Regions from separate parts of the Rhodococcus sp. NPDC057297 genome, predicted to be linked through region 2. Evidence: predicted binding sites of a transcription regulator. Region 2 holds the regulator's gene; the other holds the start of a gene.

Region 1 (15,571 bases), on a different contig from region 2:
TGATTGCCAGGGCCCACCCGATAGGTCTCGTGATAGACGCCGACGTCACCGCTACTGCCGACTCTGATGTTGAACGCCCTCCACGACGGCAAGTGTGGATCACTCGGGTTCCGGGCGAACGCCTCGAGCCGATCGAAGCTCCGCCAGTACTGGACCACCGTTACCGTACGTCCGCCGAAGGACAGGCGAGCGCCCAAGAGCCCCTTCTCCGGCTGCTTCCGCAACTCGCGCAACATTTTCGGCATGGCGACGAACGGCGGAAACCACTTGTGCACCTTCCACAGCTTGTTTATCCGCATGCCGATGAGAAAGACGACGAAATCTCCGTCCATCGAGGCCGTGTAGCGGCCGGGTTGCACTCTGTTGCGGTTCACGATGTCGAACCTCCAGACTATGGATAGAAGAACTATCTATAATAGATAGTGATACTCTCCGTTCGTGAAGTCAAGGGTGCTCGGATGAGGATCTCCGAGCTGAGCAAGCACTCCGGCGTGTCGACAGCCTCCATCAAGTTCTACCTGCGCGAGGGCCTCCTCCCCGCAGGCAAGCAGACCGCACCCAATCAGGCCGACTACAACGACCAGCACGTACGACGGTTGCGTCTCATCCGCGCCTTGATCGACGTCGGCGGACTCTCCGTTTCCGTCGCCCGCGCCACCCTGGCAACGATCGATCACGAATCAGCCTCCGCTCACGACACGTTCGGAGCAGTGATGCACGGGCTGGACGACATCGAACCCGACGACGCGACAACGGACGTCGCCCGAACCTACGACGAAGTGCGAGAATGGATTTCCGCGCGTGATTGGCACGTGGACCCTGCGGCCCCCGCTCCCTTCAGGCTGGCAGAACTCGTGGCGACGTTGAGACGCTTCGACTTTCCGATCGACTTGAACTACTTCGACGACGTGGCCGACGCTGCCGAGGCAACCGCTTGGGGTGAGGTGAACTACGCCCGTACGCGACCGGACCGCGCCTCCGCCGTGGAGGCCATGGCCATAGGAACCGTCGTGATCGGACAGGCCGTGAACGAGATACGCCGAATTGCACTCGAAGCCATCAGCTTTCGAATTCAGAACGCCGGCGATGACTCTCGGCCCGTTACGCCATGACCCAGCTACCCGCAGTAGAGTTCGCCTTCCCCGGTCCGCTGCGCGACTCCCTCGTGGCCGCTGTCCTCGACGGCAAGAAGACATCGACGACGGGCTTGGTGGCCGACTACACAGCATCCGGTGACCCCATTCCGGCCGTCGGCGATCGATTCTCGGTCATTGATTCGTCCGGGAAACCTGTCGGTGTCATCGAAGTGACGGGAGTGCGCATCGTGCGACTCGCCGACGTTTCACTCGACCACGCCATGGCCGAGGGCGAAGGCCACCGCTCGATAGCCGACTGGCGGCGCGGCCACGAATCATTCTGGCACTCTACGGAAATGCGCTCGGCACTGGGCGATCCCACCTTCACTGTCGACGACGACACGAAAGTAGTTCTGGAATCCTTTCGACTGATCCAGCCCCGCTAGTCGGACGGCGCCTTGTAAGCATTTTTGTCGGTGTCGTGTGCTAGCAGCTCGAAATTCGAAAACGGTTACCCCACAACCCGAAAGACCTTGCAGCCGAACAGAACGGGCGGTATATTCGAACATACGTTCCCATGAACCGGGGGGTTCACCACATGCCACACACCACGCCCAGCAGATACGCCCGCTACCTGGGCCCACACACACCACCCACCATCGACCCAACACTCCTGACCGAACTCACCGACGCAGCCAGAGAAGAAAACAAAGCCTGCGCACGCAAAGTCGCCCACGCCGCACACATCTGGGAAACCTGCATCGAACAAACCATCCACATCGGCGAACGCATCACCGACGCCGGCAACTACGCATCCTCCGAAACCGCAGCCGCACTCGGCTGCTCCAAAACAGTCGCAGACACCTACTCCGACATCGGAATGGACCTGCGCCTACGCCTCCCCCACATCAAAGCAGCCTTCGACGCCGGAGACCTCGACCTACCCCGAGTACGCGCCATCCACCGCCTCACCGCCCCCTACAGCACCCCCGCCGTCGAACACGCACAAACCGACATCCTCACCGCCGCCCTACACCTGTCCCCCGGACCACTCGCCACCGAAATCAACACCATCATGCACCGCTGCGCACCCGAGGAAGCAGCACAACTACGCACAGACCTCACCCGCCTGACCGGCGTGAAATACCGCGACAAAGACATGATCGCCACCATCGAAGCCAACCTCGACGCCGCAGACGCCGCCGCCAGCTGGCAACGCATCAACGAAGTAGCCGACACCCTCTGCCCCCGCGACCCCCGCACCCGAGGACAACGCCGCGCCGCCGCCTACACCGCCCTCATGCACAGCGAAACCCACATCGCCTGCACCTGCGAACCCGACGACAACCACCCCTGCACCGCCAACCCCGAACCCCCCGACCGCCGCCGACCCCTCACCACCGTCACCATCGACATCGACACCCTCCTGCACCTCGCCGACCTCCCCGCCTACCTCGCCGACCACGGCACCATCGACCCCGACTACGCCCGACAACTAGCCCACAACAGCGACCTGCAAATCCTCATCACCGAAGCCCTCGACCTCGCCCACGAACTAGGCCACATCACCAACCCCAACCCCAACCCCGACAACAACAACGCCGCCGACAACAACACCGACTCCAACAACAGCAACAGCAACAGCAACAACAGCGACAGCAACAACGCCGACCCCGCCGACGCACGAGACACAGATCCCGAGCCCACACGCACACCACGCCCCACCGCACACCCGACCTTCCATCCACTCGGACGCGGCCGACGACGCCGCGGACTCGACCTCCCCACACCCCCGGCCCCACACCCGACCCGCACACCCACCAACACCGACACCGACACCCCGGCCGGACAGTACGAAGGCCGATACACCCTCATCGCCGCACTCGAGAAAGCACTCACCACTAACCCCGCACTGGCAGTCCCGCTCTACCCCGACGGCCACGGCGGACTCACCACCCCACCACCCGGCGCACTGACCTACCGACCCGGCACCGCGCTCGCAGGACTCGTCCGACACCGCGACCGCACCTGCCGACACCCCGGATGCGACATCCCCGCAGCCGGCTGCGACATCGACCACGTCATCGCCTTCGACCACCACAACCCCACCCGCGGCGGCTGGACCATCCTCACCAACCTCCACTGCCTCTGCAGATACCACCACTCCCTCAAAACCATCGGCGCCTGGACACCCACCATGCTCGCCGGAGCCGCCGAACACTGGCAATCGAACTCCGGCACCACCGCAGTCACCCTCCCCGGAAACACCTACGGAACAACCGACCTCACCGCACAATCACTCATCCCCCACATACCCCGCAAACGCAGACCCACCACCACCACCACCACGCACCCAACCCACACCCCACCGACAAACGACACCGACGACCCCGCACCGTTCTGAACGGTGCAGGGGCTCGGACGAATCGGCGTCCATGGACTGTCGGTCAGCTTGTGTATCCGCTCATGTCGTACACGGTGACGCCATCCACGGTGGTAGCGGTGAAGTTCGCTGCGACCCACTCCGCGATGTCGGACGATGTGGACTGCGAGTCACCACCACCGGGCATGCCGCCGCCCATTCCGCCGCCTCGGCCACCGGAAATGTAGTACTTGACTTCGTGATTCGAGACGTAGGAGATGAACTGATCGAGCGTCGGCGCGGGATCACTGCTCCACCCTCCGATAGCGATGACCGCTGTGTCCGTAGCCAACTCGTAGGTCGCGGCTGTCTGCGATCCGTTCACCGCAGCGGACCACCTGGTGTCGGCCGACTCGAGCAGAGCGTTCACCTGATCACTGGAAGCGGAACCGCCACCCATACCGGGGCCACCACCAGCCATGACATCGGCTTCGTCTCCGGCCACCGGACTGTCCGGGACTTGGCCGGCAGCACCTGCGCCGTCACCATCGGTTGTTGCGGCAGCACCGGGCATTTCACCCTCGACGATTTCTCCCTCGGCCATTTCACCCTCGGGCATACCACCCTCAGGGATCCCACCCGCGGGAACTGCGCCGTCAGACATACCGCCACCCGGCATACCTCCACCCGGCATACCTGCACCCGGCATACCGCCGCCCATGCCGGAGTCCGAGACGGCACCGACGGGACCCGCGGTGGGGATGGATCCGCTGTGGACGGTGGACGAGGTGGCGATGGCATACGACGCACCGCCGCCGAGACCTGCGATCGAGCCGACGAGGGCAGCGGTGACGGCGAGTACACGGAACCGACCCGCACCGAGGATCGCGACAGAAGCGACGACGGTTCCGAGCAACAGGATCCACTTCAGAGCGGGCAGCCAGTCAGCGTTGCGGTGCAACAGAACCCAGGCCCATCCGCCTGCCGCGAGCATCATCGACGCCAGACCGAGCCGCGCCCACACGGATTCGCGTGCGATCCACAATGCATAGCCGCCGGTCCCGACCATGCCTGCGACAGCCGGCGCGAGGGCCACCGTGTAGTACGGGTGGATGGTTCCGGACATGTAACTGAAGATCGAACCCGTCACCAGGAACCAACCGCCCCACAGAACGAGCGACGCGCGCAGCAGATCGGTGCGCGGTGCGCGTCCCCGAGCAACGAGCCCGAACACCAGCGCCACCAGCGCGGCGGGGATCAGCCACGAGATCTGGATGCCCATCTCACTACCGAACAGCCGGTCCAGTCCCGTGCTGCCGCCGAAGCTGGAGCCCGCGGCTACTGCCATTCCTCCGCCGCCCATTCCGCCACCGGCATTGCCGTCGGATCCGAAGATGCGGCCGAGTCCGTTGTAGCCGAGCACCAGATCCATGACGGTGTTGTCCGTCGAACCTCCGATGTACGGGCGTGCGTCGGCAGGCCAGAGCGCAACGGTCAGAACCCACCACCCGGCTCCGGCGACGAGCGCGGCGAACGCACCGACAAGATGCAACAACCTTGCGCGCAGACGCGCCTGTCCTGCAACCAGATACGTCAACCCGAAAGCAGGGAGCACCAGCAGGCCCTGGAGCATCTTGGTCAGGAACGCGAAACCCAGCGCGACGCCGGCGAACGCGAGCCACATCGCCGCCCGTCGACCGACAGACGTCTGCAGGGCGCGCACGACGAAGTATCCGCCGATCGACATCAGCAACACCAGCAGTGCATCGGGATTGTCGAACTGGAACATCAACGCCGCCGCCGGCGTCGACGCCAAGACCGCACCGGCCAGGAGCCCTGCCGTGGGCGCTGCGACACGCTTGACTGAGGCGTAGACGACAGCGACCGCACCCACACCCATCAATGCCTGCGGCACCAGAAGGCTGGCGCTGGAGAACCCGAAGATCCGAGCCGACAATCCCATGACCCACAGCGATGCCGGCGGCTTGTCGACGGTGATGAAGTTCTCCGAGTCGAGCGAACCGAAGAACCATGCAGTCCAGTCCTTCGAACCAGCTTGCGCCGCAGCGGCATAGAAGGTGTTGGCGTATCCGCTGGCGGTCAGGTTCCACAGGTACAGCACGGCGGTCGCCGCGAGGAGCACGCCCAGCAGTACGTGGTGACGGTTCGGTGAGAACCGCACTGTCTTACGATGCCGGGGTTGTGGTTCCGCAGGCGTCGGCGGCAGAAGTGTTGTGGTCACGAGAAAGTCCTCCGTCGGTGGTATCGAAGACCAGAGTGACCGGACCGGGTTCGACCCCGCTGGGAACAACCTCGAGAAATGCTGTGAACGCCCGCAACCAAGATCGAACGCGTCAGACACCGTCGAACGCGTCAGACTCCGTCCAGAGGGGTGGTGACCGCGATACGGCGAGCGCCATCGGCGTCGAGCACGATCTGATAGGCATTGCGCTCCACGCCGACGGGTCTGCCGTCGGCATCGAGGTTCTCGAGCAGCAGATGTCCCACCCAGATCCCGTTGCCCTCGATGTCGGTCACGATGTCCTTCGCTCGGACGCCCTGGATTCCGCGGGATCGGTAGAACTGCTGTCCCTGGCTGAAGAAGTCACGCGTCTGCTGTGGATCGGTGACGGCGAGGCACCCACGCGGCGACACCGCGAGAGCTGGATAGTGGTAGATGTCCGCGAGGGCGTCGATGTCGCCCGAGGACAGGTAACCGGTGTAGCGGTCGAAGAAGTCCTCTATCGATTCGGTGCTGGTGGTAGTCATGAACGAACAACCTACGACGCATTCCCGCCACGCCGGTGACGGTAATCGGAAAGAATCTCCGTTTGTGCCCCGCGAAACGAGCTCCGACTCACGCGACAACCACCTGACGCTGCGACGCGTGGTGCGTCAGCAGCGTCTCATCGAAATCCTCGCCGACTCGCCACTGCCCGTACCGACGGACGCTCTGGCCGAGAAACTACAGGTCAGCGCCAGAACTGTGGAACGCGACCGCCGTCGTCTCGTCGACTCCGGCGTTCCCATCGTGTCGGTACCGGGAACAGGCGGCGGCAGCCGACTTCCCAGCCACGACAAGCCCGCTCCCCTGAACTTGTCGTTCGAGGAGATCGCCGCGTTGATCGCGGCCCTTGCCGCGCTCGGGCCGACGGAAACCGACAGCGCGCAGTCCGCGATGACCGCCCTCGTCGCAGCAATCACCCCGTCACCGCCTCGGGAACTCCGGTGACCGCCCGGCAAGCCCGACGCGTCGCCGTCAAGTACGGGGCGTCGCTGATCGCATTGAACATCGCCGCTGCGGTGCAGGTGATCTTCGTTGTGGCGTTGCTCGCCAGATCCGAGACCGCGACGGTCGGCAGCATTCTGACCGACCCCGCATTCAGCGCATTCCGATGGATCGTCCCGCTCGGCATCACGGTCGGAGCCCTCGCAGGCATCGTGTTGATCCTGCCCACCCTGCGGTGGTTCGCACACGAGGACATCCCGACGGTCGAGCAATCGAAACGTGCGACGCGGATTCCGCTGCACCACACTGCGTCGCACCTCGCGCTGTGGCTGGCATTCGGGTTCTCGATGGCAGCGCTGACGCACGACGCGGAACACGACGTGACGGTCCTCATCGTCATCGGCACCGTGTTCGGTGCGGTCACCACTGCCGGAACCGGATACCTGTTGACCGAGAGGTCACTGCGTCCCGTCACCGTGCTGGCGTCGACGGGCACCCCGGCGCGACGTGAGCTGAGTGTCCTCGCACGACTGATCCTCACCTGGTTGGTGTGCACGGCCATTCCGGTGGCTGCGATCACGCTGATCGTCATCGTGCACTCGACCGGAAAGCCCATCGCAATCCCCGCCCCGATCGAGCTCCCCATCCTCATCGTGTCCGCAATTGCCCTCGGAACCGGGCTGCGCGGAACCATCCTCGTCGCTCGATCGGTGTCCGAGCCGGTCCGAGAAGTAAGCCAAGGGATGACGGAGATCGAGAAGGGACGGACCGACGTCGCCGTCCCGGTCTACGACTCGTCGGAGATCGGGAGTCTGCAACGCGGGTTCAACAGCATGTCGCGCGGACTCACCGAGCGCGAGCGACTACGAGACCTCTTCGGTCGTCACGTCGGCACCCAGGTCGCCTCGAGAGCACTCGAACAATCCGACTTCCCCCGCGGCGACGTCCAGTACGCCGCTGTCCTGTTCATCGATCTCGTCGGGTCGACGGCCTTCGCCGTCGACCATCCGCCCGAACGCGTCGCCGAAGTACTCAACGAATTCCTCGCCATCGTCGTCGACACCGTCGACGACAACCTCGGCTTCATCAACAAATTCGAAGGCGACGCCGCACTCGCCGTCTTCGGCGCGCCCCAACCCATCGACAATCCGGCTGCCGCCGCCTTGAAAGCTGCCCGACGCCTACGCCTCGCACTCGGATCCCTCGACACCCGCAACTCCGCCGAAAACCCAGCCGGCTCCGCTCCCGCCACCCCCGGTCACTCCGCCGGAAACCCAGCCGGCTCCGCTCCTATGGACTTCGGGATCGGCGTTGCTGCAGGTGATGTGTTCGCCGGGGACATCGGAGCACTGCAGCGATACGAGTACACCGTGATCGGAGAGCCGGTGAACTGCGCAGCGAGGTTGTCCGATCTCGCCAAACTCGCGCCGGGCAGGGTGCTGGTCAGCAGTCGACTCGTCGACGACGCCGGCGCGGATGAAGCACGTCACTGGCAGTCGACCGGGCCGGTGGAGCTGCGCGGATATCAGACGCCGGTCGAGGTCTCGGCGGTCTCCGACGCTTAGCGGTCCCGGCGGCTCCGCGGCTCAGCGGTCTCGGAAGCGTTGGAGGATTTCGCGCATCGTGTGCGGGTAGATCCCCTCGTCGGCGAGTTGCCTGCGGGTCTTGCGACGGGTCAACACGACGCCGGTGATCGCGACGATCCACACCGGGTACTGGACGAGGAACGCGACCCGGAAGCCCTCGAACGTGTACCCGCCGAACGCGTCGAGGATCCATCCGATCGAGGCGATGACCAGAAGCGACGCGGTGAATCCGCCGATGTTGACCATGCCCTGCGCGGTGCCGAGGTTGGCGCTCGGATTGAACGTACGTGCGTAGTCGAAACCGATGACCGATCCGGGACCTCCCACGGAAATCACGACCACGAGGACGACCAGCAGCCACAGCGGAGCCGGACCTGGGAGTGCGAGCACGATCCCCCACATCGCCGCGTTGCTGAACATGATGGTCAGCACCATCCACGATCGGCGCATCGGATACCGCCCGGTGAGGATGCCGAGTCCGATGCCGGAGAACACTGCCGACACCACCGAGATCGACAACAGTGCTCCAGCCGTCGACGACGACAAACCCTGTGCCGACGTCAGGTACGGAATGCCCCACAACAGCGCGAACACGGTGATCGAGAACTGCGTACCGGTGTGGGAGAAGAACCCGAGTCGCGTGCCGGGACGCTTCCAGACCTGTGCGATCGTCGCGAACGTCTCGCGCATCGACGTCGCCTTCTCGGTGACTTCGGTGCCGGGAGGAGAATCTCGAACCAGGGCAAGCGTCAGGACCAAGGCGACGAGTCCCAGGGACGCGGCGCTGCCGAACGCGACCGTCCAGCCCGGCCCGTTGAGCAGTACGAGGAACGGCACTGCAGACAGGATCTGTCCCATCTGGCCGAGCAGACCGGTCAGCTGGGACACGATGGGAACCTGCCTCGGAGGGAACCACTGCGGGACCAGACGCAACACCGAGATGAACGTCAGAGCATCCCCGACTCCGACGAACGCACGAGCCGCCACAGCCAGAGGAAGCGAATCGGTGAATGCCAGTACCAGTTGCGCGACGGTCATCAACAACGCACCGAGCGCGATCATCTTCCGAGACCCGACGCGATCCAGCACCACACCCGCCGGGATCTGCATCGCCGCGTAGACGACGACCTGAAGAACGACGAACGACGACAGCAGCGACGGGCTGATCACGAACCGGTCGGCGGCGTCGAGCCCTGCGACACCGAACGCGGTGCGGTGCAGCACGGCAACGATGTACGCGAAGACACCGACACCCCAGACCACCCACACGCTTCTCACTGCCCACATTCTGCCCGGTGCCCTGTGCAAGGATCGAATCCGACAGAACGCGACGAAGACGAAAGTGAGCAAGCCCATGGCCGACCCCATCCTGGTGTTGAACGGACCGAACCTGAACATGCTCGGAACGCGTCAGCCAGAGGTGTACGGCCACGAGACGATTGCCGACGTCGTCGCACTGTGCGAGAAGACCGCCGCCGCGCACGGACGAACCGTCCGAGCCGAGCAGTCCAACCACGAGGGCCACCTGATCGACTGGATCCACGAAGCCAGGGGGCGCGTGTCGGGAATCGTCATCAACCCCGGTGGCCTCACCCACACTTCCGTCGCCCTCCGCGACGCACTGGTGATCCCGGAAGTACCGATCATCGAGGTCCACATCAGCAACGTTCACGCGCGAGAAGAGTTCCGTCACCACTCGTTCGTCTCCCCCATCGCATCCGGGGTCATCGCCGGACTCGGAATCGCGGGCTACGGATTCGCCATCGAACGGCTCGTCTCTCTCACCTAGTCCTCAGGTTCGCCTGCATATGCTGGGTCGAGCATTTCGGCTGAACGAGGGATATCGGTGAGCAAAGACAGGGCGAGCAACAACAGCAAGAAGAAGGCACAGGCAGCTGCGGCTGCACTGCAGGGCAAGAAGGACAAACAGCGACGCACCCTGATCCAGGTCGGCGTCGCCGTCGTTCTCGTGGCGCTGGTCGCCGTCATCGGATTCAACATCGCGTCGAAGAATTCCGACGACACCACCGCAACGCCGGCCGCCACGCCGTCGGTCGTCACCGAGGACGGTGCGATCCGCATCGGTGATCCGAATGCTGCCGTCGTCGTCACCGCCGTCGAGGACTTCCAGTGTCCTGCCTGCAAGCAGTTCGAGGCGATCTCCGGCGACACCCTCTCCGAGCTCGTGGCCGACAACACCATCGCCGTCGACTACAAGCCGATCGCGATTCTCGACCGAATGTCGTCGACGAACTACTCGACGCGCGCAGCCAACGCAAGCATGTGCGTCGCCGAGGCCGACATCTCCAAGTGGCCTGCATGGCACAAAGCCATGTTCGAACAGCAACCGGCCGAGGGCGGCGCAGGCCTCAGCGACGACGACCTGAACGGAATTGCCCGGACACTTCAGGTCGACGTCGGCAGCTGTATCACCGACGGCACCTACACCGATTTCGTCACCAGCCAGACGCAGAACGTCATCGACTCCGGCGTCACCGGAACCCCGACCGTGTCGGTCAACGGCACCGTCGTCGACGTCCCGACGCCGGACAACCTGCGGGCCGCGATCACCGCGGCACAGTAGAGCAGTGCCCACCAGCAAGGTCACCGCCTGGGTCCTCACGGTCGGCGGCATACTCGGACTCCTCGCGGCACTGACCCTGACGATCGAACGATTCAAGCTGCTCGAGGACTCGTCCTACGTGCCGTCGTGCAGCTTGAATCCGGTGTTGTCGTGCGGTTCGGTGATGACCACCGATCAGGCCGCACTGTTCGGGTTTCCCAATCCCATCATCGGGATCGTCGCTTTCACGGTCGTGCTCGTCACCGGAATCCTGACCCTCGCGAAGGTCGCACTACCGCACTGGTACTGGCTCGGACTGTCGCTGGGCACCCTGCTCGGCGAGGTGTTCATCCACTGGTTGATCGACCAGAGCCTCTACGAGATCGGCGCACTGTGCCCCTACTGCATGGTCGTCTGGGCGGTCACGATGCCGATCTTCGTCGTCACGCTGTCCCAACTCGTCGACCGCGAGCGCGCGGGCACCGTCCCGAGGCTGCTGCTCGAATGGCGTTGGACGATCCTCGCGCTCTGGTACGCCGTGGTGATCGCCCTCGTCGGCATCAGGTTCTCGGACTACTGGTCGACGCTCGTCTAGAGAGCCGCGACGGCGTCGATCTCGATCAGCAACTCCGGCATCGCAAGCCGAACGACTTCGACGACGGTCTGCGCGGGCCTGGTCTCGGGAAACAGCTCACCGAGAACCGCGGTGTAGGTGTCGAGGTGTGCGATGTCGACGAAGTACACGGTCAGCTTGACCACGTTCTCCAGGGTTCCACCGGCCGCGTCGACGATCAGGCGAATGTTCTCGAACGCCAGGCGAATCTGCGCCTCGACATCCCCGATTCCCGCGAACTCACCGTCCGCCGTGATCGCCGTCTGACCCGACAGATACAGCGTCGTCGACGCGTTCTCCACCGCAACGCACTGAGACAACAACTGAGCGCCGGGATCCCACACGCTCACCGGTGACACCACTCGCTTGTCCATTCGTTCTCCTCTCGTCCGCACCGCCAACCTACGCACCGCGGCCGCAATGGAAGGTGCGACGCGTAGGTTGCGTCCGCGCATTCCGAACCACAGAACGCTGTCGCAGGGCATGATGATGTGAGCCACCTCACGCGGGGATGAGTGGGCACGGCAGCAGTTCGGGGAGACACGCACAGCACCAGGAGTTGTTACATGGCAGGCGATCCGATCGCAGTCATCGTGGCCGTCATCGTGTCCGCAGCGGGGGCGGCAGCAGGGACCGACCTTCCCCCACCGATCCAGGACGGAGCTGCGGGCGTCGCCGAATCCGCGGAGAACGCCGCACCCGGCCTGCAACAGCAACTCGACGACCTTCTCGGGTCCCTTCCCGACACCCAGCGCGACGACGCCTCCGCCATGCTCGACGATGCCGCGTCCGCGATCGAATCCGCGGCCGACCCGATGCTCCCGGACGAACCGGACACCGAGAAGACCGAGGAGACCGAACCGGCGGACTCGGGCGCCGCGCCGGAAACACCGCCGACGCCGCCCCTGCCGCAGGTGCCCGTCACCTCGGTGGCGAGTTCGCCCATCACCTCACTCGGGGCACTGATTCCGAGCGCGAGCGGCGCCATGCAGTTCGGCACGTCGACGTTTTCCCTGGGCGATCTGGTGTCGCAGACGGCGTTCATGCCCGCCGCCGAGGCACTTCGGCGTGCGCTGTTCCCGGGGGTACCTGCCACGTTCACCGGAGTATCCGCGTCGCCCATCGGTGCGATCACCGCGTTCGTTCCCTGGCTCATGAAGGCCGGGGCCATCTGCGACGGCGTGGGGGCACCGGTCATCGCCGCGCTGTACGCCGCGGAGAACGGGTTCCGGCACGGTCCGACGGCCCCGGTGTCCTCGAGCGGGGCACGTGGCCCCGGGCAGTTCATGCCGGGAACGTGGGCGACCTACGGCAAGGACGCCGACGGTGACGGTGTGGCCGACATCAACGCGATCGCGGATTCGGTGATGGCGTCGGGAAACATGTTGTGCGACATTCACAGTCAAGTTTCCCAGTGGAAGTCCGAAGGACGGGTCAGTGGTGACACCCTCGACTTGACCATTGCCGGGTACAACGCAGGTGCGGGCGCAGTCCTTCGTTCCGGCGGGATGCCCTCCGGAACACCGGATTACGAGAATCAGACGAAGCCGTACGTCGCGAAGATCCGCGCGACGGAAATGCAGTTCTCCGCGATACTGAACCCGTTCTCCGCCCTGGACATCGCCGGTGCAGGCGCCAATGCCGTCCGGTCCGCCATGAACTATCTCGGTCTGCCGTACGTGTGGGGCGGCGGCAACATCAACGGACCGTCGGGCGGCGGGTTCGACTGCTCCGGTCTGACGTCCTACGCCATCTTCAAGGCGTCCGGAGGCACGGTGACCCTCCCGCGGACCTCGGAGACACAGTGGAACGTCGGCACCGAAATCCCGCTCGGGCTGGCTCAGCCTGGCGACCTGCTGTTCGGCAACTGGCAGGCGGGTGGTCCCGGGCACGTCGCGATCTACGTCGGCAACGGGCAGATGGTCCACGCGCCCACCTTCGGTGACGTCGTCAAGATCGGGCCGGTGTTCGACGGAATGAAGGCGCGCCGGGTCCTGTGACGCGCCGGGCCGGGTAGGTTCGGTCACCATGACCGACGGAACCAGCGCAGCACGGCGAAGCCCCGAACCTGTCGGCTTCGACGACCCTCTTGCCCCGGCACCGGCGGACGGCGAGGGCTTCGAGACCAACTGGACCGTCCGCACCGGAGACGTCGACCCCAACAACCGCCTGCGGTTCGACGGTATGGCCCGTTACCTGCAGGACATCGGGTCGGACAATCTCGATGCCACCTCGCTCGGCGTCACGGACCCGTTCTGGATCGTGCGGCGCACGGTCATCGACGTGCACACCCCGGTCGAGTTCCCGGACCGAGTGCACATGAGACGGTGGTGCTCGTCGATGTCGACGAGGTGGTCGAACATGCGCGTGAACATCACCACCGACAAAGGCGCGTCCATCGAGACCGAGGGATTCTGGATCAACATCAGTGCCAGTACCGGTATGCCGACCAGGATCAGCGACGAGGCCTTGGCCCTGCTGGCACGCACCACCGACGAGCATCGGTTGCGGTGGAAGGCCTGGCTGACCGAGCCGGTGCCGTCACCCGCACACACCGACGTGCAGTTTCCCTTGCGCGCCACCGACATCGACCCGTTCAACCACGTCAACAACGCCGCGTACTGGCACGCCGTCGAGGAGCTGTTGGTCGATCACGCCGACCTGTTGCACGCCCCGCACCGGGCCGTCATCGAGTACCTCTCCCCCATTCTGGCGGGCGACCACGTGACCATTCGTCACCGCTACGAGGGCGGCGCACTCACCGTGTGGTTCGTCGTCGACGATGCGGTGCGCTCCGTCGCGAAGGTCGCCCCGAGGGCCTGACGGTCCAACTTGCCGCGCGGGGTGCGCGGCAGGGCGGGCACCACGAGGATCCGCGTCGGCGCACTGGGGGCGGGCAGGGCCTCGCGCAACAACCGACGAATGCGCTCGACGGGCGGTGCGCCCGCGCCCACGACGAGTGCGAGCGCGGGTACTTCACCGAATCGTGCGTCGGGAATCGCAGCGACTCCCGCTTCGAGAACACCGGAAATACTCAGGGCTGCATGCTCGATCGGTGCGAGCTCGACGTTCAGCCCACCCCGGATCAACGTCTCGGAATCACGACCGAACAGAGTCAGCGACGACCCGTCCACACTTCCTCGGTCTCCCACCGTCATCCAGCCGTCGACCGGTCCGCCTGCAAGTCCCTCGTCGGTCAGGTAGCCGTCGAACAGCATATCGCTGCGCACATGAACGATCCCGTCGACGATCCGCGCCTCGACACCGTCGAACAGTATTCCCGGGCCGGGATCGACGCCGCGGTCGTAGGACACGAAGCTCAGCTCCGAGGCGCCGTAGAAGTGAACCAGCGACGCGTTCGGCAGCACGTTCTGCAGCGTTCGACGCCCCGACTCCGGCCAACGGGCCGCACTGGAGAGCACTTCACGCACACTCCCTACCGGGCCGACATCGGCGCGCACGACGTCCCACGCGATCGTCGGCACCGAATAGAGATGCGTCGCGCCACTGTTCAGTGCGTCGACCGCAGACCGGACGTCGACGGCCGCACCCCGCGTCAGCCCGTGCAGCGCGCCGTACAGGAAATGCGTGTGGTCCAGCACACCCGGCGTCGACACGCGGTCTCCCCGCTGAACGTCGAACACGGCGTCGCTGCGGTCCAGCGTCCTGGCCCACGAACGCTGGTTGCGTAGAAAGAGCTTGGGCTCGCCGGTGCTTCCCGACGTGATCCCGACCAACAATTCACTGCCCTCGGTGGGGCTCCCGTGCGGCCCTCGGCCGTCCAGACCGGCGACCGGGTCGGACCAGCCGAGCGATGCCACCCGTCGATGCTGCTGCTCCGCGGCGATCACCACGTCCGGGGCGGCGAGTTCGACGACCCTGCCGAACTGGCTGGGCAGCAAATGCCTGTGCAACAGCACCACACCGATTCCCGACGCCATCGCCGCGGTCACCGCGACGAGCGAGCCGACGTCCGAGGTGGGAAGGACCGCAACGCGTCGCATGCCGTTCATCCCGGCGCCGGTGCGGCGGACACGTTCCCAGAAGTCGCCGTACGTCACCGATTCCCGACGGTCGACGACGGCGATCGCGTCGGGATTCTCGCGTGCGTGACCGGCGATGCGGTCGGTGAGTAGCGGGCT
Region 2 (15,571 bases):
ATCCCCCGCAGCTGCCGCACGCTCGAGGTTCTCGGCATCCGCTCCGGTGAGCTGCGCGAGCTCCTCCGAGTTGGGCTTGATCAGGTCCGGCGCGGAACGGGGGAACGACGCCGCGAGCGCGAGAAGCGGTGCATCCGACGTGTCCACGGCAACCTTGCACGCCGTCGTGGACTTCAGTGCCGCCACGAGTTCCCCGTACCAGCCGACAGGTATGCCGGGGGGAAGAGATCCCGACAAAGCCACCCAGGTTGCATCTCGTCCCAGGTCGACGACCGTCTCGAACAGTTCAGTCCTGGCTGCCTCGGACAACTCCGCGCCCGGCTCGTTGATCTTGGTGGTGACGCCACCGGGCTCGCTGACGGTGATGTTCGTCCGAGCGAGCGCGCCCGTCGGGACGGCGCAGTAGCGGACCCCCTTGTCGGACAGAGCCTCGAGCAGAGGGTCGTGCTCGGATGCAGGAAGCACCGCCATGGCCTGCACGCCGGAGGCGGTGAGAACCCTGGCCACGTTGACGCCTTTGCCTCCCGGGTCGCTCACCGACGCTCGTGCACGATGCACGCCACCGCGCACGAGCTCGGTATCCAACACCACCGTTCGGTCGATACTCGGATTGGCGGTCAGTGTGACGATCATGCGATCACCACCTCGATTCCGTTGTCGGTCAAACTCTTACGGTCGGAGACCGCGATCTGGGCGTCCGTCACCACGACATCGATGTTCTCGAGTCGGGCGAAGCTGACCAGATGCTCGCGGCCGATCTTGGAAGAATCGGCAAGTACGACCACATGATTGGCGGAGCGCACCATTGCTCGTTTCACGGCGGCCTCGTCGCTGTCCGGGGTCGACAGCCCGTGTCCGAGACTGAGTGCGTTCGTACCGATGAACGCCACGTCCACCCGCAGCCACTCCAGCGATGTCAGTGCTTCCTCGCCGACGGCCGCCTGTGTCGCACCTCGAACTCGGCCGCCCAGCATCCGAAGGCTGATTCCGGACAGGGGTGCAACTCTCGCTGCAATCGGAACGGAGTTGGTGACCAGGGTGAGCTCGCGGTCGGGGCCGATCAACGCGGCCAATCGACCCGTTGTGGTTCCGGCGTCCAGCACGACGCTGCCACCCGAACCCGGGAAGTACTCGACCGCAGCGGCAGCGATCGCATCCTTCTGTTCGGCTCGCGTGTATTCACGTTCACCGACGCCGGGCTCGGTGACCGTCAGGGCCGACGCGGGCACCGCACCGCCGTGCACGCGCCGAACCACACCGAGGCGATCCAGCATCGCCAGGTCCCGGCGAACGGTCTCCGTGGTGACCCCGAACGAGGTGGACAGATCGGCCACCGAGACACGTCCACGACTGGTGATCAGTTCTGCAATCGATTGTTGACGTTCCTCTGCGTACATCTGTTCCTCCTCTCCGTCGTGCGTGCGGGCTGCGCTCTGGCCCAATTACGTGTTGGTTTATGTTGTTTTACGCCCGTATCTGTTGACATGTCAAGAGCAAAGAGTAATCTGAGTCACAACAAGTCGATCACAGCGGATGCGGACACATGCCCACTTCGCCGCGCGCACTTTTCGTTCAAGGAGGACACATGACGGGATCGCACCTCGCCGAGAACCAGGAGACCGGAGCATCACTGGCCGGTTCGGCGGTTCTGACCGGCACGCCCGTCGTACCCGGAGTCGGTTACGGCCCGGTGATCAGGCCCGGCGGTCGGCCGGACGTGCCCGTCGACGACACGGTGTTGGACGAGCACGCACGCGGGCCCGAGCTCGAGAAGTTCCGTGAGGCGACGTCAGTGGTGGCAGGTCGGCTTCGGGGCCGCGCAGAGTTGGCCACCGGAGCGGCGTCGGAGGTGCTCTCGGCCAATGCAGCCATGGCTCAGGACCGCGGTTGGCTGAAGGCTGCCGAGAAGCACATCGCTGCCGGAGCGTCCGCGACGTCGGCGACCAATGCCGCGACCGAACAATTCGTAACGATGTTCACCAAGCTCGGCGGCCTGATGGCCGAGCGCGTCACCGACCTGCGTGACGTCCGGGATCGGGTCGTCGCGCAGATACTCGGATCGCCGGAACCGGGTGTTCCGGCCCCGACGGTTCCGTCCATCCTTCTCGCCGACGACTTGGCGCCCGCCGACACGGCCGGTCTGGACCCGAACTTCGTCGTCGGGCTCGCGACGTCACTCGGCGGACCCACCAGTCACACTGCGATCATCGCCCGTCAGCTCGGAATCCCCTGTGTCGTAGCGGTGTCCGGTCTCGATGACGTGGCGGAAGGGACGCCCGTGGTGGTCGACGGTATCGCCGGCAGCATCGTGCTCGAACCGGACCCGGCTCTGGCCACGCAGGCTGTGTCCGACGCGCGCGCAGAACTGGATCGGGTGTCACAGTGGGCCGGGCCGGGTTCGACATCCGACGGGCATCTCGTGGACATCCTCGCCAACGTCCAGGACGGTGCCGGTGCCCGCGCCGCTCGCCTGACCGCGGCCGAAGGCATCGGTCTGTTCCGCACCGAATTGTGCTTCCTGGACCGCGACGCGGAGCCGACGGCAGAGGAGCAGGCAGAGATCTACAGCGAGGTTCTCGACGCCTTCGCCGGGCGCAAGGTAGTCGTCAGGACCCTGGATGCGGGTTCGGACAAGCCGTTGCGTTTCGCGAATCACGCGGACGAGGCCAACCCTGCCCTCGGAATTCGCGGTATTCGAATCGCCGCGCAGGACAGGGGAATTCTGCTTCGCCAGCTCGACGGAATCGCCGCCGCCGCGACCGCGACGGGGTCGACGCCGTGGGTGATGGCCCCGATGATCGCGACCGCGGCCGAGGCCGAAGCGTTCGCGGAGGACGTGCGGGCACGCGGGTTGAAGCCCGGTGTGATGATCGAGATTCCCGCCGCGGCGTTGATGGCCGAGCACATTCTCGAACACGTCGACTTCCTGTCGATCGGAACCAACGATCTCGCTCAGTACACGATGGCTGCAGACCGGATGTCTCCGCAGCTGGCCGACCTCACCGATCCGTGGCAGCCGGCGGTCATCGCGCTCGTCGCCCACACGGCGAAGGCGGGCGCGGCAGCGGGCAAGCCCGTCGGGGTATGCGGTGAGGCGGCGGCAGACCCACTGCTGGCGTGTGTGTTGGTGGGTCTGGGGGTCACCTCGCTGTCCGCGGCGTCTGCCGCCGTGGCGCACGTCGGGGCGAAATTGTCCTCCGTCACGCTCAACCAGTGCCGCGCCGCTGCCGACGCCGCCCTGAAGACGGACAGCTCGACCGCGGCTCGTGCAGCGGTCACCGCGCTTCTGGCGTGAATGCCCTCTAGGATTCACTGCTTGTGAGTCGAAACTTCGGATGGACCCTGCACGGCGACGGAAAGACGCCCTCCGCGGGCGCGGTCGTAGCGCCCGACGAGCGGCTGTCATGGCCTCGCACGGTGGGTATCGGCATGCAGCACGTGATCGCGATGTTCGGCGCGACACTGCTGGTGCCGACGGTGACCGGATTCCCGGTCACGACGACCCTGCTGTTCTCCGGAATCGGTACCGCCCTGTTCCTGATCATCACGCGAGGCCGGATACCCAGCTACCTCGGTTCGTCGTTCGCGTTCATCGCACCGCTCAGCGCGGCGCAGGCGGATGGCCCGGCAGCTCAGCTCGGTGCGGTCATGTCCGTCGGAATCGTGCTGGCCGCAGTCGGATTCGTCGTGAAGTTCGCCGGCGGGCGAGTGATCGAAGCAGTCATGCCGCCCGTCGTGACGGGTGCCGTGGTGGTGCTCATCGGCCTGAACCTGGCTCCCGCAGCGACGTCGTCCTTCGAGGCGCAACCACTCGTCGCGGCAGTCACCCTCGTGGCCATTCTCGTGGTGACCGTGGCCGGTCCAGGACTCCTCGGCCGGCTGGGCATTCTCGTCGGCGTCGTCATCGGCTGGGTGTTCGCGGCGGTGGCCGGACAGATCGACGCAGCGAAACTCGACGCCATGCAGGCCGCCTCATGGATCGGAATGCCCGAGTTCCGTGGACCCACCTTCGAGCTGTCCGTCGTTCTGATCGCCCTGCCCGTGGTCATCGTTCTCGTCGCCGAGAACGTCGGCCACGTCAAAGCAGTATCCGCGATGACGGGGAAGTCGCTGGACGACCTCGCCGGAGACGCACTCATCGCCGACGGGCTGGCCACGACACTCGCGGGTGCAGCGGGAGGTTCCGGCACGACCACCTACGCCGAGAACATCGGGGTCATGGCCGCCACCCGCGTGTACTCCACAGCCGCATATTGGGTCGCAGCCGTCACGGCAATCGTGCTCGCGTTCTCCCCGAAGTTCGGTGCACTGGTGTTCACGGTTCCCGATGGCGTCATCGGCGGCGCCACGCTCGTCCTCTACGGACTCATCGGCCTACTGGGAGTCCGGATCTGGTCCGACAACAAGGTCGACTTCACCGACCCGGTCAACCTCACCGTCGTCGCGGCCGCACTGGTCGCGGGAATCGGCGACCTGACCTTGACCATCGGATCGGTCGACCTCGGCGGAATCGCATGGGGCTCGGTGGGCATCCTCGTCGGCTACCCGGCTCTGCGCGCACTCAGCAGGCTCGCTACCCGCTAGTTCGGTCACCGATCCTGCGCGGCTCGGTCATCGACCGAGGTCGGGCGCGGTCGTAGTGTCGAGGGAACGCACGACAAGTGTCACCCTCGAAGGAGTAACCCGTGGACCGCACCCTGTTCGAACCCGAGCACGACCTCTTCCGCGAGTCGTACCGCAAGTTTCTGGACCAGCACGTAGCCCCCAACCATGCGCGCTGGGAAGAGCAGAACATCGTCGATCGTGACGTCTGGGTGGAAGCTGGTAAGCAGGGCTTCCTGGGAACGGCAGCACCCGAGGAGTTCGGCGGCGGCGGGGTCAAGGACTTCCGGTACAACGCCATCGTCACCGAGGAAACCACCCGCGGCGGATACAGCGGTATCGGGTTCACTCTCCACAACGACGTCGTTGCTCCCTACCTGATCGAGCTCACGAACGACGAACAGAAACAGCGCTGGCTCCCCGGGTTCTGCTCGGGCGAACTCATCACCGCGATCGCCATGACCGAGCCCGGTACCGGCAGTGATCTGCAGGGAATCAAGACCCGCGCGGTTCGCGACGGCGACGAGTGGGTCCTGAACGGATCCAAGACCTTCATCACCAACGGGATCAACGCCGACCTCGTCATCGTCGTCGCGTGTACTGACCCGGAGAAGGGTGCGCAGGGCTTCAGCTTGCTGGTCGTCGAACGCGACATGCCGGGCTTCGAGCGCGGACGCAACCTCGACAAGATCGGCATGAAAGCCCAGGACACCGCGGAGCTCAGTTTCACCGACGTTCGAATCCCCGCAGCCAACCTCCTCGGTGAGGAGGGAATGGGCTTCATCTACCTGATGCAGAATCTGCCGCAGGAACGGCTCTCGATCGCTGTCGTCGCAGCCGCAGCCATGGAATCCGCGCTGGACATGACCATCCAGTACTGCCGGGACCGCAAGGCGTTCGGCAAGTCCATCGGCAAGTTCCAGAACACGCGTTTCGTGCTCGCCGAACTGGCCACGGAAACGACCGCGACACGCATCATGGTCGACAAGTTCATCGAACTTCTCAACGCCGGCACGCTCACCGTGCAGGAAGCTGCCATGGCGAAGTGGTGGACAACCGAGAACCAGGTCAAGTTGATCGACAGATGCCTACAGCTGCACGGCGGTTACGGGTACATGAAGGAATACCCGATCGCCAAGGCCTACATGGATTCGCGCGTGCAGACCATCTACGGCGGCACCACGGAGATCATGAAGGAGATCATCGGCCGAGGACTGGACCTCTGACCTCGTCGTAACCCCGAGCGCGCGCCGCCGCACCCCCCGAACGGAGCGAACGTGACGTTCGGTCACTTCAAGTGACCGAACGTCACGTTCGCTCCGTGTCGGTACGGGGGGTACGGGGGAGGTGGTGATACGAGCGCGCTCAGAGCTTGCGCATCACGGTGACGACCTTGCCCAGGATTGCTGCGTCGTTGCCGGGAATGGGCTCGAACAAGGGGTTGTGCGGCATCAACCAGACATCACCCTTGGTTCGCTTGAACGTCTTGACGGTTGCTTCGCCCTCGATCATGGCCGCGACGATGTCGCCGTTGTCGGCGACGCTCTGCTGACGCACGACAACCCAGTCTCCGTCGCAGATTGCTGCATCGATCATGGATTCGCCGACGACTTTCAGCAGGAACAGCGACCCCTGACCCACCAGTTCGCGGGGGAGTGGGAACACGTCCTCGACGGCTTCCTCGGCGAGGATCGGTCCGCCCGCGGCGATTCGACCGAGAACCGGCACGAAAGTCGGCGTCGGCAACTGGTCCTCGGACGGAGCGGAACCGTCGGCGACGGCGGCCGCGTGATCCGCTTGCACCTCGTCGAGCCCCCGCACGTCGACGGCCCGAGGACGGTTGGCGTCGCGGCGGAGGAAGCCCTTGCGCTCGAGCGTGCGCAGCTGGTGTGCCACTGACGATGTGGACGTGAGCCCGACGGCATCGCCGATCTCGCGGATGCTCGGTGGATAGCCCCGCTCGGTGACCGACGCCCGGATCACCTCGAGCACCTTGCGCTGACGCTCGGTGAGTCCGGCGTTGATGTCCGTTCCCTCGCCCTCGAACGCCTTCGCGGTCGGCACGGCAGCAGGCTTGCCCGCAGCAGCCTTGCCGGCCGTACTTTTGGTCGCCGTAGTTTTCGCTGCCGCAGTTTTCGTCACAGCGGGCTTCCCGGCAGCCTTTCCGTTCGACCCCGTGCCGTTCGACCCGCTAGAGGTCTCGTCTTTCATTCGTGCGTCCTCCTGCGTGATGCGTGCGTGTGCCGGAACTCGAACGTGCTCGAAGACCAGAACGCGTGGGATGGATGTGACGTGTGGTTTCTGACACGAACTTAGCCCGTTATCGCTGTTGGATCAAACATCTGTTCGATCCGTGTCGCGTTTTCTACTGACTTTGTCGGAGGTGCGTGATAGAACTTTCGAACAAGCGTTCATCGAACGCCTGATCGAATAGCGTTCGAATCCACGTCTCGTTCGACACCGGAGGTTCCGATGAGCATCACTACCGAGCGGCCCGTCCGTACGGAGCAGCACCAGCAGACTCGCCGTGCTGTCCGTACCCGTCAGACAGAGTCGCAGCGTCGTGCGACGATGCAGCGTCGCCGTCATGTCGGCGTGTCCGCGGTCCGCGGCGGCCAGCACGACCGGCGGGCCGACGGGTGCGCAGATCAGGCGCATCGTAGCCAGCGCATCACCGTGCTCGGTGCGGTGGCGGGAGTGGTGGGGACCGCTGTGGTGCTGTTGGCGCTCGTCGGAATGGCAAACCTTCGCGCATCGTCGCTCGAATCCGTTTCCGCGCCCTCCAGTGTCACGGTCCAGGTCTCGGACGGCACGGTCTTCAGCAGCACGGTCTTCAGCAGCACGGTCTCCGGCAGCACGGTCCCTAACGGCACGGTAGGCCCGTAGCGCTGTGTTGTGTCTGCCCCGTCTGCCAGGGGACGGAGCCGGCTCGGTTCCGCTCCGAGTATCCTCGAAGCCTGTGCCTCCTGTGTGCCGTTCGGGGGTGCGTGACGGCTACGACGGAGGCTCAACCATGCATTGCCCGTTCTGCAGGCACCCCGACTCGCGCGTGGTGGATTCGCGGGAAGCAGACGAGGGTCAGGCAATTCGTCGTCGACGTTCGTGCCCGGAATGCGGCCGTCGGTTCACCACTGTCGAGACTGCGGTGCTGGCTGTGGTGAAGCGCAGTGGGGTGACGGAGCCCTTTTCCAGGGAGAAGGTCGTCAAGGGTGTGCGACGCGCATGCCAGGGCCGCGATGTCGACAACGATGCGTTGAATCTGCTCTCACAGCAGGTCGAGGATGCGGTCCGAGCGTCGGGATCGGCCGAGATCCCCAGCCACGAGGTGGGTCTGGCCATTCTCGGCCCCCTGCGTGACCTCGACGAGGTCGCCTACCTGAGGTTCGCGTCGGTGTACCGCTCGTTCAGCTCCGCCGAGGATTTCGAGAAGGAAATACTCGATCTTCGTGCGCACCGGCAGGCTGCCGCGGTCGACTGACGCTCGCCGGTTCACGAGCGTGCCGCGACCTCCATGGCCCGCATGAGACGCTTCTCCGACACCGGATAGGCCGTGCGGATGCTCTGCGCGAACAGGCCGACTCGCAGTTCTTCGATCATCCAGAACACATCCTGCACCGCTGAAGTGTGGTGCTTGGTCTCCGGTAGCGAGCGGAGCATCCTGTCGTATGCCTCGTACACGCGGTCGAGTACGTCCATACCTGCATCGTCACGTCCGGCACTGCTCGGCAGAGAATTCAGGCGTGCCGTCGCGGCGTTGAGATAGCGCGGGATATCCACGAGGCGCGTCGATCCGAACTCGAACACGAAACCGTCGAACACCAGTGAAGACAGCTGTTCTCGTACATCGTCGGCTGCGTCGCCCTGTAGAGGATCCAATACGGAACGCAGTTCCAGTGCTGCGGTGAGAATCGGCCGAACCAGTCCGAGTATCCCGCTGGTCCGTCGAGCGGTGTCGGCTCCGACCGCGGCGGCGAGTACCGCGAACTTCTCGGGAGACCGGACAGGGCCTCCGTGCGCGGTCATCGACTCGTCGACAGCAGTTTTCCTGCAGTCGTCGAGCAGGCTTTCGACGCTGCCGTAGGGGTTCTGGCCGAGGGCCAGTCGTTCACGCGTCGGGATGCCGGCAAGCAACGCCTTCGTGCCTCGTGGTGCCGACTCCAGAAGAAGTGCGCGCGTTCCTTCGCGCATCGCGGCGCGCTGAGCAGCCGGGGTGCTGAGAACACGGACGGCCACGCCGCCGTCTTCCTGGATGAGGGCCGGATAACCGGTCACCGTCTGTCCCGCGACCGATGTGGAGACCGTTGCGTCCAAGGTTCCCAGCGTCGACGACGTCCATGCCAGGGTCGCCGGTCGCTCGGCTACACCCACCGCACTCGCGACTTCACGATCGACTCGAGGCGCCAGTGCTTTTCGCAGTGCAACCAGGTCCTTGTTCGATCCGAGCGTCTTGCCGTCGGTGTCGACCGCGACGAACGTCATCCTCAGATGTGCGGGCAGAGAACCCAGATCGACATCGTCCGGATCGATTCGTGTGGACCCCAGCCGCGAGAGTTCACGAGCCAGCGCTGTCACGATCGGCTCCGAGCGCGGTTTCATCGACGCCAAAGCGGCAGAGGCGAAGTCGGGTGCAGGAACGACGGTGCGCCGTTGGGCCTTGGGCAGAAGTTTGATCAGGGCCGTGACAAGTTCTGCGCGCATACCGGGCACGAGCCAGTCGAACCCCACCGGCTGGACCTGTGCGAGAAGTGCGATCGGGATCCTGGCTGTGACACCGTCGGCTTCGGACCCCGGTTCGAACTGATAGGTGAGGGGGAAGAGGATCTCTCCCTGTCGCCACGCATCGGGGTAATCGCCGCCGAGAACCGACGCCGCGTCACCATTCACCACCGTCTCGGTGGTGAAGTCGAGAAGATCGGGTGTACTCCGGCGAGTTTTCTTCCACCAGGTGTCGAAGTGACGAGCGGACACGGCCTCCGCGCCGATCCGTGCGTCGTAGAAGTCGAACAGTGCATCGTCGTCGACGACGATGTCGCGGCGGCGGGCCTTGTTCTCCAACTCGCCTACGTCGTCCAACAACTCACGGTTCCTGTGGAAGAACGGGTGCTGAGTCTTCCACTCGCCCTCTACGAGTGCGTGCCGGATGAACAGCTCGCGTGACGCCTCCGGGTCGACGGTGTGATAGTTGACGGGCCTGCCTGCGACCAGTGGGATGCCGTAGAGCGTGACGCGCTCGTAGGCCATTGCGGCTTGGCGTTTGGTGGACCAGTGCGGTTCCGAGTACGTCCGCTTGATCAGATGCGGTGCGAGCCGCTCGGCCCACTCCGGTTCGATTCGCGCTGCCATTCGGCCCCACAACCGTCCGGTCTCCACGAGTTCGGCGGCCATCACCCAACGCGGAGGGTTCTTGAACAATCCACTGCCGGGGAACACCGCGAAGTGAGTGCCGCGCGCACCGAGGAATTCGCGTTTGTCACCCTCGCGAAGGCCGATGTGCGACAGCAGACCCGAAAGAAGAGACTGGTGCAGAGCTGTCGGGGTCGACGGGGAATCGGGGATGCTCCACCCCATCCCTCGGGTGATCTGCCGCAGTTGACCGTGCAGGTCCTGCCATTCCCTGATGCGCAGGTAGTGCAGGAACTCGGCACGGCACATTCTGCGAAACTGGTTGGAGGACAAGTCGGTTCGCCGGTCCCGAAGGTACTTCCACAACTCGACGTACGCCAGGAAATCCGAATTGGGGACGGCGAAGCGCGCATGCTGTTCGTCGGCGGCTTGCTGGTGTTCGGTGGGACGCTCCCGTACGTCCTGGATGGACAATGCCGACACGACGATGAGAGCATCGGCGAGTGCCCCGGTGTTGTTGGCTTCCACCAACATCCGACCCATTCGAGGATCCACGGGCAGAGCCGCGAGCTCGCGCCCGATGGGCGTGAGCTCCGATTCGCCGGTTCCGCTGGACGGTTTCAGCGCACCGAGCTCCTCGAGCAGGCCGATTCCGTCCCGAATGCTGCGCGGGTCGGGCTCCTCGACGAACGGGAACTCCTGGATCTTCCCCAGACCGAGGGACGTCATCTGCAGGATGACCGACGCCAGGTTGGTCCGCAGGATCTCCGGCTCGGTGAACTGGGGACGGGACTCGAAGTCGTCCTCCGAATAGAGTCGGATGCAGATTCCGTCGGCGACGCGTCCGCACCGGCCTGCCCGCTGCCTGGCGGACGCCTGGGAGATGGGCTCGATCGGCAGCCGCTGGACTTTGGTCCGCAGTGAATAGCGGGAGATGCGAGCTGTTCCAGGGTCCACCACGTACCGGATGCCAGGAACCGTCAACGAGGTCTCCGCGACGTTGGTGGACAGTACGACTCGTCGGCCCGTGTGCGGGGTGAACACTCGATGCTGCTCGGCCGCCGACAGGCGCGCATACAGTGGCACTATCTCGGTTCCGCGGAACTGTCTCTCGCGCAGCGCATCCGCAGTGTCACGAATCTCGCGCTCGCCGGACAGGAAGACCAGGATGTCGCCGTCGCCCTCGCCGATCAGCTCGGCGACGGCGTCGCACGTGGCGTCCACCGGATCGAGATCCACGGTGCTGTCGTCGACATCGATGGACAGCGGGCGATACCGCATCTCCACAGGGAACGTGCGGCCGGACACTTCGACGATGGGCGCCGCAACGCCGTCCCGTGCGAAGTGCTGGGCGAACCGTTCCGGGTCGATGGTGGCGGAGGTGATGATCACCTTCAGATCCGGGCGGCGGGGGAGGAGCTGAGCCAGATAGCCGAGGATGAAGTCGATGTTGAGGCTGCGTTCGTGTGCCTCGTCGATGATGAGCGTGTCGTACTGCCGCAGAAGACGGTCACGTTGGATCTCGGCCAGCAGAATGCCGTCGGTCATGAGCTTCACGAGCGTCGAATCCGACGACTGATCGGTGAACCGGACCTTGTAGCCCACCGACTCACCGATCGATTCGCCCACTTCCTCGGCGATGCGTTCGGCGACGGTCCGTGCTGCGAGACGACGAGGCTGCGTGTGCCCGATCGATCCTCTGATGCCGCGTCCCAGTTCCAAGCAGATCTTGGGTATCTGCGTCGTCTTGCCCGATCCCGTTTCACCGGCGACGATCACGACCTGGTTGTTCGCGATGGCGTCGGCGATGTCGTTCTTGCGGAGACTGACGGGCAGCGACTCGGGATACTCGATACGGGGCAGCGCCGCGCGCCGGTTCGCTACCACCGATTCCGCCTTCGCGACCTCACGTTCGACGGTGTCGACGGCGTCGGGTGTGCGGGCGCGGTCGAGTCTGCGACGCAGCCGGTGTTCGTCCCGAATCGAGACGTCGGCCAATCTGGTCGACAGTGCGCGACGACGTTCTGCGGTGGATGAGGTAGACATGCTGGCACAAGGATAGTTGCTGCAGCGTCCGCGGTGTCGGCGCGGTACACACCGATGGGTCGTCGGCCTGTGCAAAGATCGGCTATGCCTACCGATTCCACGTCGATAGTAATCAGAATTGCGAGGGTTGGGTTCGCTCTTCTGACAGCCGCAGCCCTGGCGACGATTCTCGCGAAAGGTGTCGGGACCGAAGGTTTCTCGGTCGCGAACTATTTCAGTTACTTCACCGTCCTGAGCAACGTGCTGACCGTCGTCGTGCTGGGTATCGGCGGCATCGTCGATCCTCCAGGCGAGGGATGGCAGTTGTTCCGGGGTGCCGTGACGCTGTACATGGTGATCACCGGGATCATCTATGCCGTTCTTCTGGCGAACATCGACGTCGGTGTCGCGGATCCGTGGACCAACAACGTGGTGCACAGAATCATGCCGGTGGTCCTGCTTCTCGACTGGGTGATCGTTCCCGCACGCAAGCGGATCTCGGAGGCGCGGTCTCTTCTGTGGCTGCTGTTTCCGCTTGTCTACGGGATCTACAGCCTGATTCGAGGCCCGATCGTCGACTGGTACCCCTACCCGTTCCTCGACCCCCGAGGGCAAGGTTATGTCGCGCTCGTCATCGGACTGGTGGTGCTGACCGTGGCATTCGTGCTGATGGCACTCGCCGTGAACGCCGTCGGCCGACTCGGCAGCAGATGGCGACTCGGCAGTGGCGCGGACGACCGCAGTGACTAGGCTTCGGAGCATGTCTTCCGCGACCGAACCGAGTTTCGAATCCAGACACTCCGCGCTGTGGCACGGTTTCGCCGACATGGGCGCAGTCACCGCGTCCGGGCCGTTCGTCGTCGCCCGCGGTGACGGCGCCTACATCTACGACCGCGACGGTAACGAGTACCTCGACGCCACCGCCGGACTCTGGTTCACCAACGTCGGGCACGGTCGTCGCGAGATCGCCGACGCGGTCGCGACCCAACTGTCTTCTCTTGCGCATTACTCCAACTTCGGAGACTTCGTGCCGGAGACCACGTCGGTCCTCGCCGAGCGTCTCGCCGAGATCGCACCGGTCGCAGGCAGCAAGATTTTCTTCACCTCGGGCGGATCCGACTCGATCGACACCGCGGCCAAGCTGGCTCGGCGCTACTGGCACGAGGTGGGCAAGCCCGAGAAGACGCTGATCGTGGGGCGGCAGAAGGCATATCACGGTATGCACGTGGCAGGCACGTCACTAGCCGGCATTCCGGTCAACCACGAGAACTACGGCACACTGATGCCCGACGCCAGGACTGTCGCGTGGGACGACGCGAAGAGCCTGTTGGCGCTGATCGAGGAAGTCGGGTCCGACAAGATCGCTGCCTTCTTCTGTGAACCCATCATCGGCGCCGGTGGCGTCTACCTGCCGCCGGACGGGTACCTGGCGGAGGTCAGGCAGATCTGCCGAGACAATGACGTGCTGTTCGTCGCGGACGAGGTCGTCACCGGGTTCGGCCGTATCGGCGGATCGTGGTTCGCGTCCTCTCGGTTCGATCTCGCACCGGATCTGATGACCACCGCCAAAGGGCTCACCTCGGGATACGTTCCGATGGGTGCAGTGTTCATCGCCCCACAGATCGCCGAGCCGTTCTTCGCAGGCGGTGCCTGGTGGAGGCACGGGTACACCTACGGCGGCCACGCCGGTGCGGCCGCCGCGGCCCTCGCCAACCTCGACATCGTCGAACGCGAGAACCTCCTGCAGGAATCTGCTCGCCTGGAGTCGTCGTTGCACACCTACCTCGCGCCGCTCGCCGATCACCCGCGTGTTCAGGAAGTGCGCAGCGGGCTCGGTGCGGTGGCGGCGATCCAGCTCGCGGATCCAGCCGAAGCCTTGCCGTTCGTCAAGACACTCCGCGAGCACGGGGTGTCCGGCCGCGCAGCCGGACAGGGAGCCATGCAGATCTCTCCGGCATTCGTCATGACCGACGCCCAGGTGCAGGAGCTCGCGACTCGTATTCTCAGCGCGCTCGGCTGAACCTGGCCCGGAGGCGCTGCCCGCGAGTCGGTGTGGGCAGTGACGGCGGCGGTTCGGTTTCCGCAGCCTCGGCGAACCGACGGTGCAACTGCGCGCGTACCTCGTCCGGTGCGTAGGCGCGGCGAGTGCGCTCGGACTTCACGACGAGTGCTCCGGTGGCCGCGACACCGACTACGCCCGCGAGGCCGAGTAGCTTCCACAGCTTCATCGCTTCACCGTACTGGGATGCGGGGCCGGGAGTGGAGCCGGCAGGAACGACCCAGGATGGCCGGGAGTGGAGCCGGCAGGAACGACCCAGGATGGCCGGGAGTGGAGCCGGCAGGAACGACCCATGAAGGCCGGGAGTGGAGCCGGCAGGAACGACCCCTTTACGCTGGGTCTCATGACTGTTTCGTCGATTTCGCTCGACACTGCTGTCGATGCCACTCGAACCGGTGACATCTGGATCTTCCGTGGACATTCGGCGGCCGATCGGGCGATACAGACGTTGACCAACAGTCCGGTGAACCACGTCGGAATGGCCGTGGTCGTCGACGATCTTCCGCCGCTGATGTGGCATGCCGAGCTGGGGAAGACGCTGCAGGACATGTGGACGGGCAATTTTCAGCGCGGAGTCCAATTGCACGACCTGCGAGCGGCGGTTCTGCAGTGGTCCGACAAGTACTCTCAGCGATGCTGGCTGCGGCAGTTGAGTGAGCCCGTGACCCGCGAGCAGGAGGATGCGCTGATGCGCACCATCGCGCGGATGGACGGAACCGCGTTCCCGACGACGGCGAAGTTGGCGGGCAGTTGGTTCAAGGGACGGGTACCGACGTTTCGTCGCCGATCACGCGAGGACGAGGCCGCCGGATCCGCGGCACTCGAAACCGCGTACTGCGCGGAAGTGGTTGCGATGACGTACGACTCGATGGGGTTGCTGACGGGCAACAAGAAGGCGAACTGGTTCGACCCCGGAAAGTTCTGGAGCGGCGATCGGCTCCCTCTTGCGCCCGGCGTCACGCTCGGCGACGAAATTTTCGTCGACGTGCCCGCTGTCACACGGTGATGGTGTTCTCCGACACGGTACGACCACCCAGCTCGATCCAGTCCCCGTCGCGACCGGTGACGAGAACGGAACCGCGTCCCTGAGCGACGACGAGTGCCCGCCCGAGTACTCCGGTGATCCAGACTGCCGCCGCGCCGGTGGCCTCGTCCTCGGCAATTCCCATGCTGGGTGCGAACATTCGTGACCTGATGTGCCCCGCGCCTTCGTCTGTCCAGGCCCAGGCGTAGTGGTGATCGTCGGTGAACGACGCGGCATCGAGTTCGTCGACGTCGGCAGCGGAGTCCAGGTGATGCTCGACGAAGTGCGGTGTCCATTCCTGTTTGGCTTTGATCCAGGACATGTCACCGTCGTAGCGGACCGCGAGGTCGGAAGCGGGAACGGTCAATACATCTATCGGGGTGCCCTGTGCGCGCAGCCACCACGACAGCCCGACCGTGGGATGTCCGGCGAACGGCAGCTCCTGCGCCGGGGTGTAGATGGTCGCTTCGGCGCGAGCCGGATCGCCCGAACTGCGGCTGTAGAAGATGGTTTCGCTG

What was found. The regulator LexA, encoded in region 2, represses DNA repair genes until DNA is damaged. The targets are predictions, from matches to a motif close to CGAACANNTGTTCG.
Region 1: the regulator LexA is predicted to act here: its motif matches at 1,639-1,652, upstream of ACFULT_RS18145 (DUF222 domain-containing protein).

Annotation. Positions count from the first base shown of each region.
Region 1 covers NZ_JBHUZE010000006.1:44,005-59,575, reverse strand. The annotation lists gene ACFULT_RS18160 (DUF4188 domain-containing protein) at 1-374, opposite strand, end outside; gene ACFULT_RS18155 (MerR family transcriptional regulator) at 459-1,112, shown strand; gene ACFULT_RS18150 (ASCH domain-containing protein) at 1,109-1,522, shown strand; gene ACFULT_RS18145 (DUF222 domain-containing protein) at 1,675-3,480, shown strand; gene ACFULT_RS18140 (ArnT family glycosyltransferase) at 3,524-5,680, opposite strand; gene ACFULT_RS18135 (hypothetical protein) at 5,812-6,207, opposite strand; gene ACFULT_RS18130 (YafY family protein) at 6,272-6,670, shown strand; gene ACFULT_RS18125 (adenylate/guanylate cyclase domain-containing protein) at 6,667-8,232, shown strand; gene ACFULT_RS18120 (nitrate/nitrite transporter) at 8,254-9,540, opposite strand; gene aroQ (type II 3-dehydroquinate dehydratase) at 9,608-10,042, shown strand; gene ACFULT_RS18110 (thioredoxin domain-containing protein) at 10,100-10,837, shown strand; gene ACFULT_RS18105 (vitamin K epoxide reductase family protein) at 10,842-11,411, shown strand; gene ACFULT_RS18100 (RidA family protein) at 11,408-11,803, opposite strand; gene ACFULT_RS18095 (NlpC/P60 family protein) at 11,996-13,429, shown strand; gene ACFULT_RS18090 (acyl-[acyl-carrier-protein] thioesterase) at 13,458-14,252, shown strand; gene ACFULT_RS18085 (AMP-binding protein) at 14,171-15,571, opposite strand, start outside.
Region 2 covers NZ_JBHUZE010000004.1:268,119-283,689, forward strand. The annotation lists gene ACFULT_RS14700 (1-phosphofructokinase family hexose kinase) at 1-633, opposite strand, end outside; gene ACFULT_RS14705 (DeoR/GlpR family DNA-binding transcription regulator) at 630-1,397, opposite strand; gene ptsP (phosphoenolpyruvate--protein phosphotransferase) at 1,586-3,295, shown strand; gene ACFULT_RS14715 (uracil-xanthine permease family protein) at 3,319-4,584, shown strand; gene ACFULT_RS14720 (acyl-CoA dehydrogenase family protein) at 4,686-5,828, shown strand; gene lexA (transcriptional repressor LexA) at 5,968-6,666, opposite strand; gene ACFULT_RS14730 (hypothetical protein) at 7,075-7,488, shown strand; gene nrdR (transcriptional regulator NrdR) at 7,616-8,080, shown strand; gene hrpA (ATP-dependent RNA helicase HrpA) at 8,092-11,991, opposite strand; gene ACFULT_RS14745 (Pr6Pr family membrane protein) at 12,076-12,720, shown strand; gene ACFULT_RS14750 (aspartate aminotransferase family protein) at 12,731-13,990, shown strand; gene ACFULT_RS14755 (hypothetical protein) at 13,974-14,198, opposite strand; gene ACFULT_RS14760 (hypothetical protein) at 14,373-15,035, shown strand; gene ACFULT_RS14765 (PhzF family phenazine biosynthesis protein) at 15,025-15,571, opposite strand, start outside.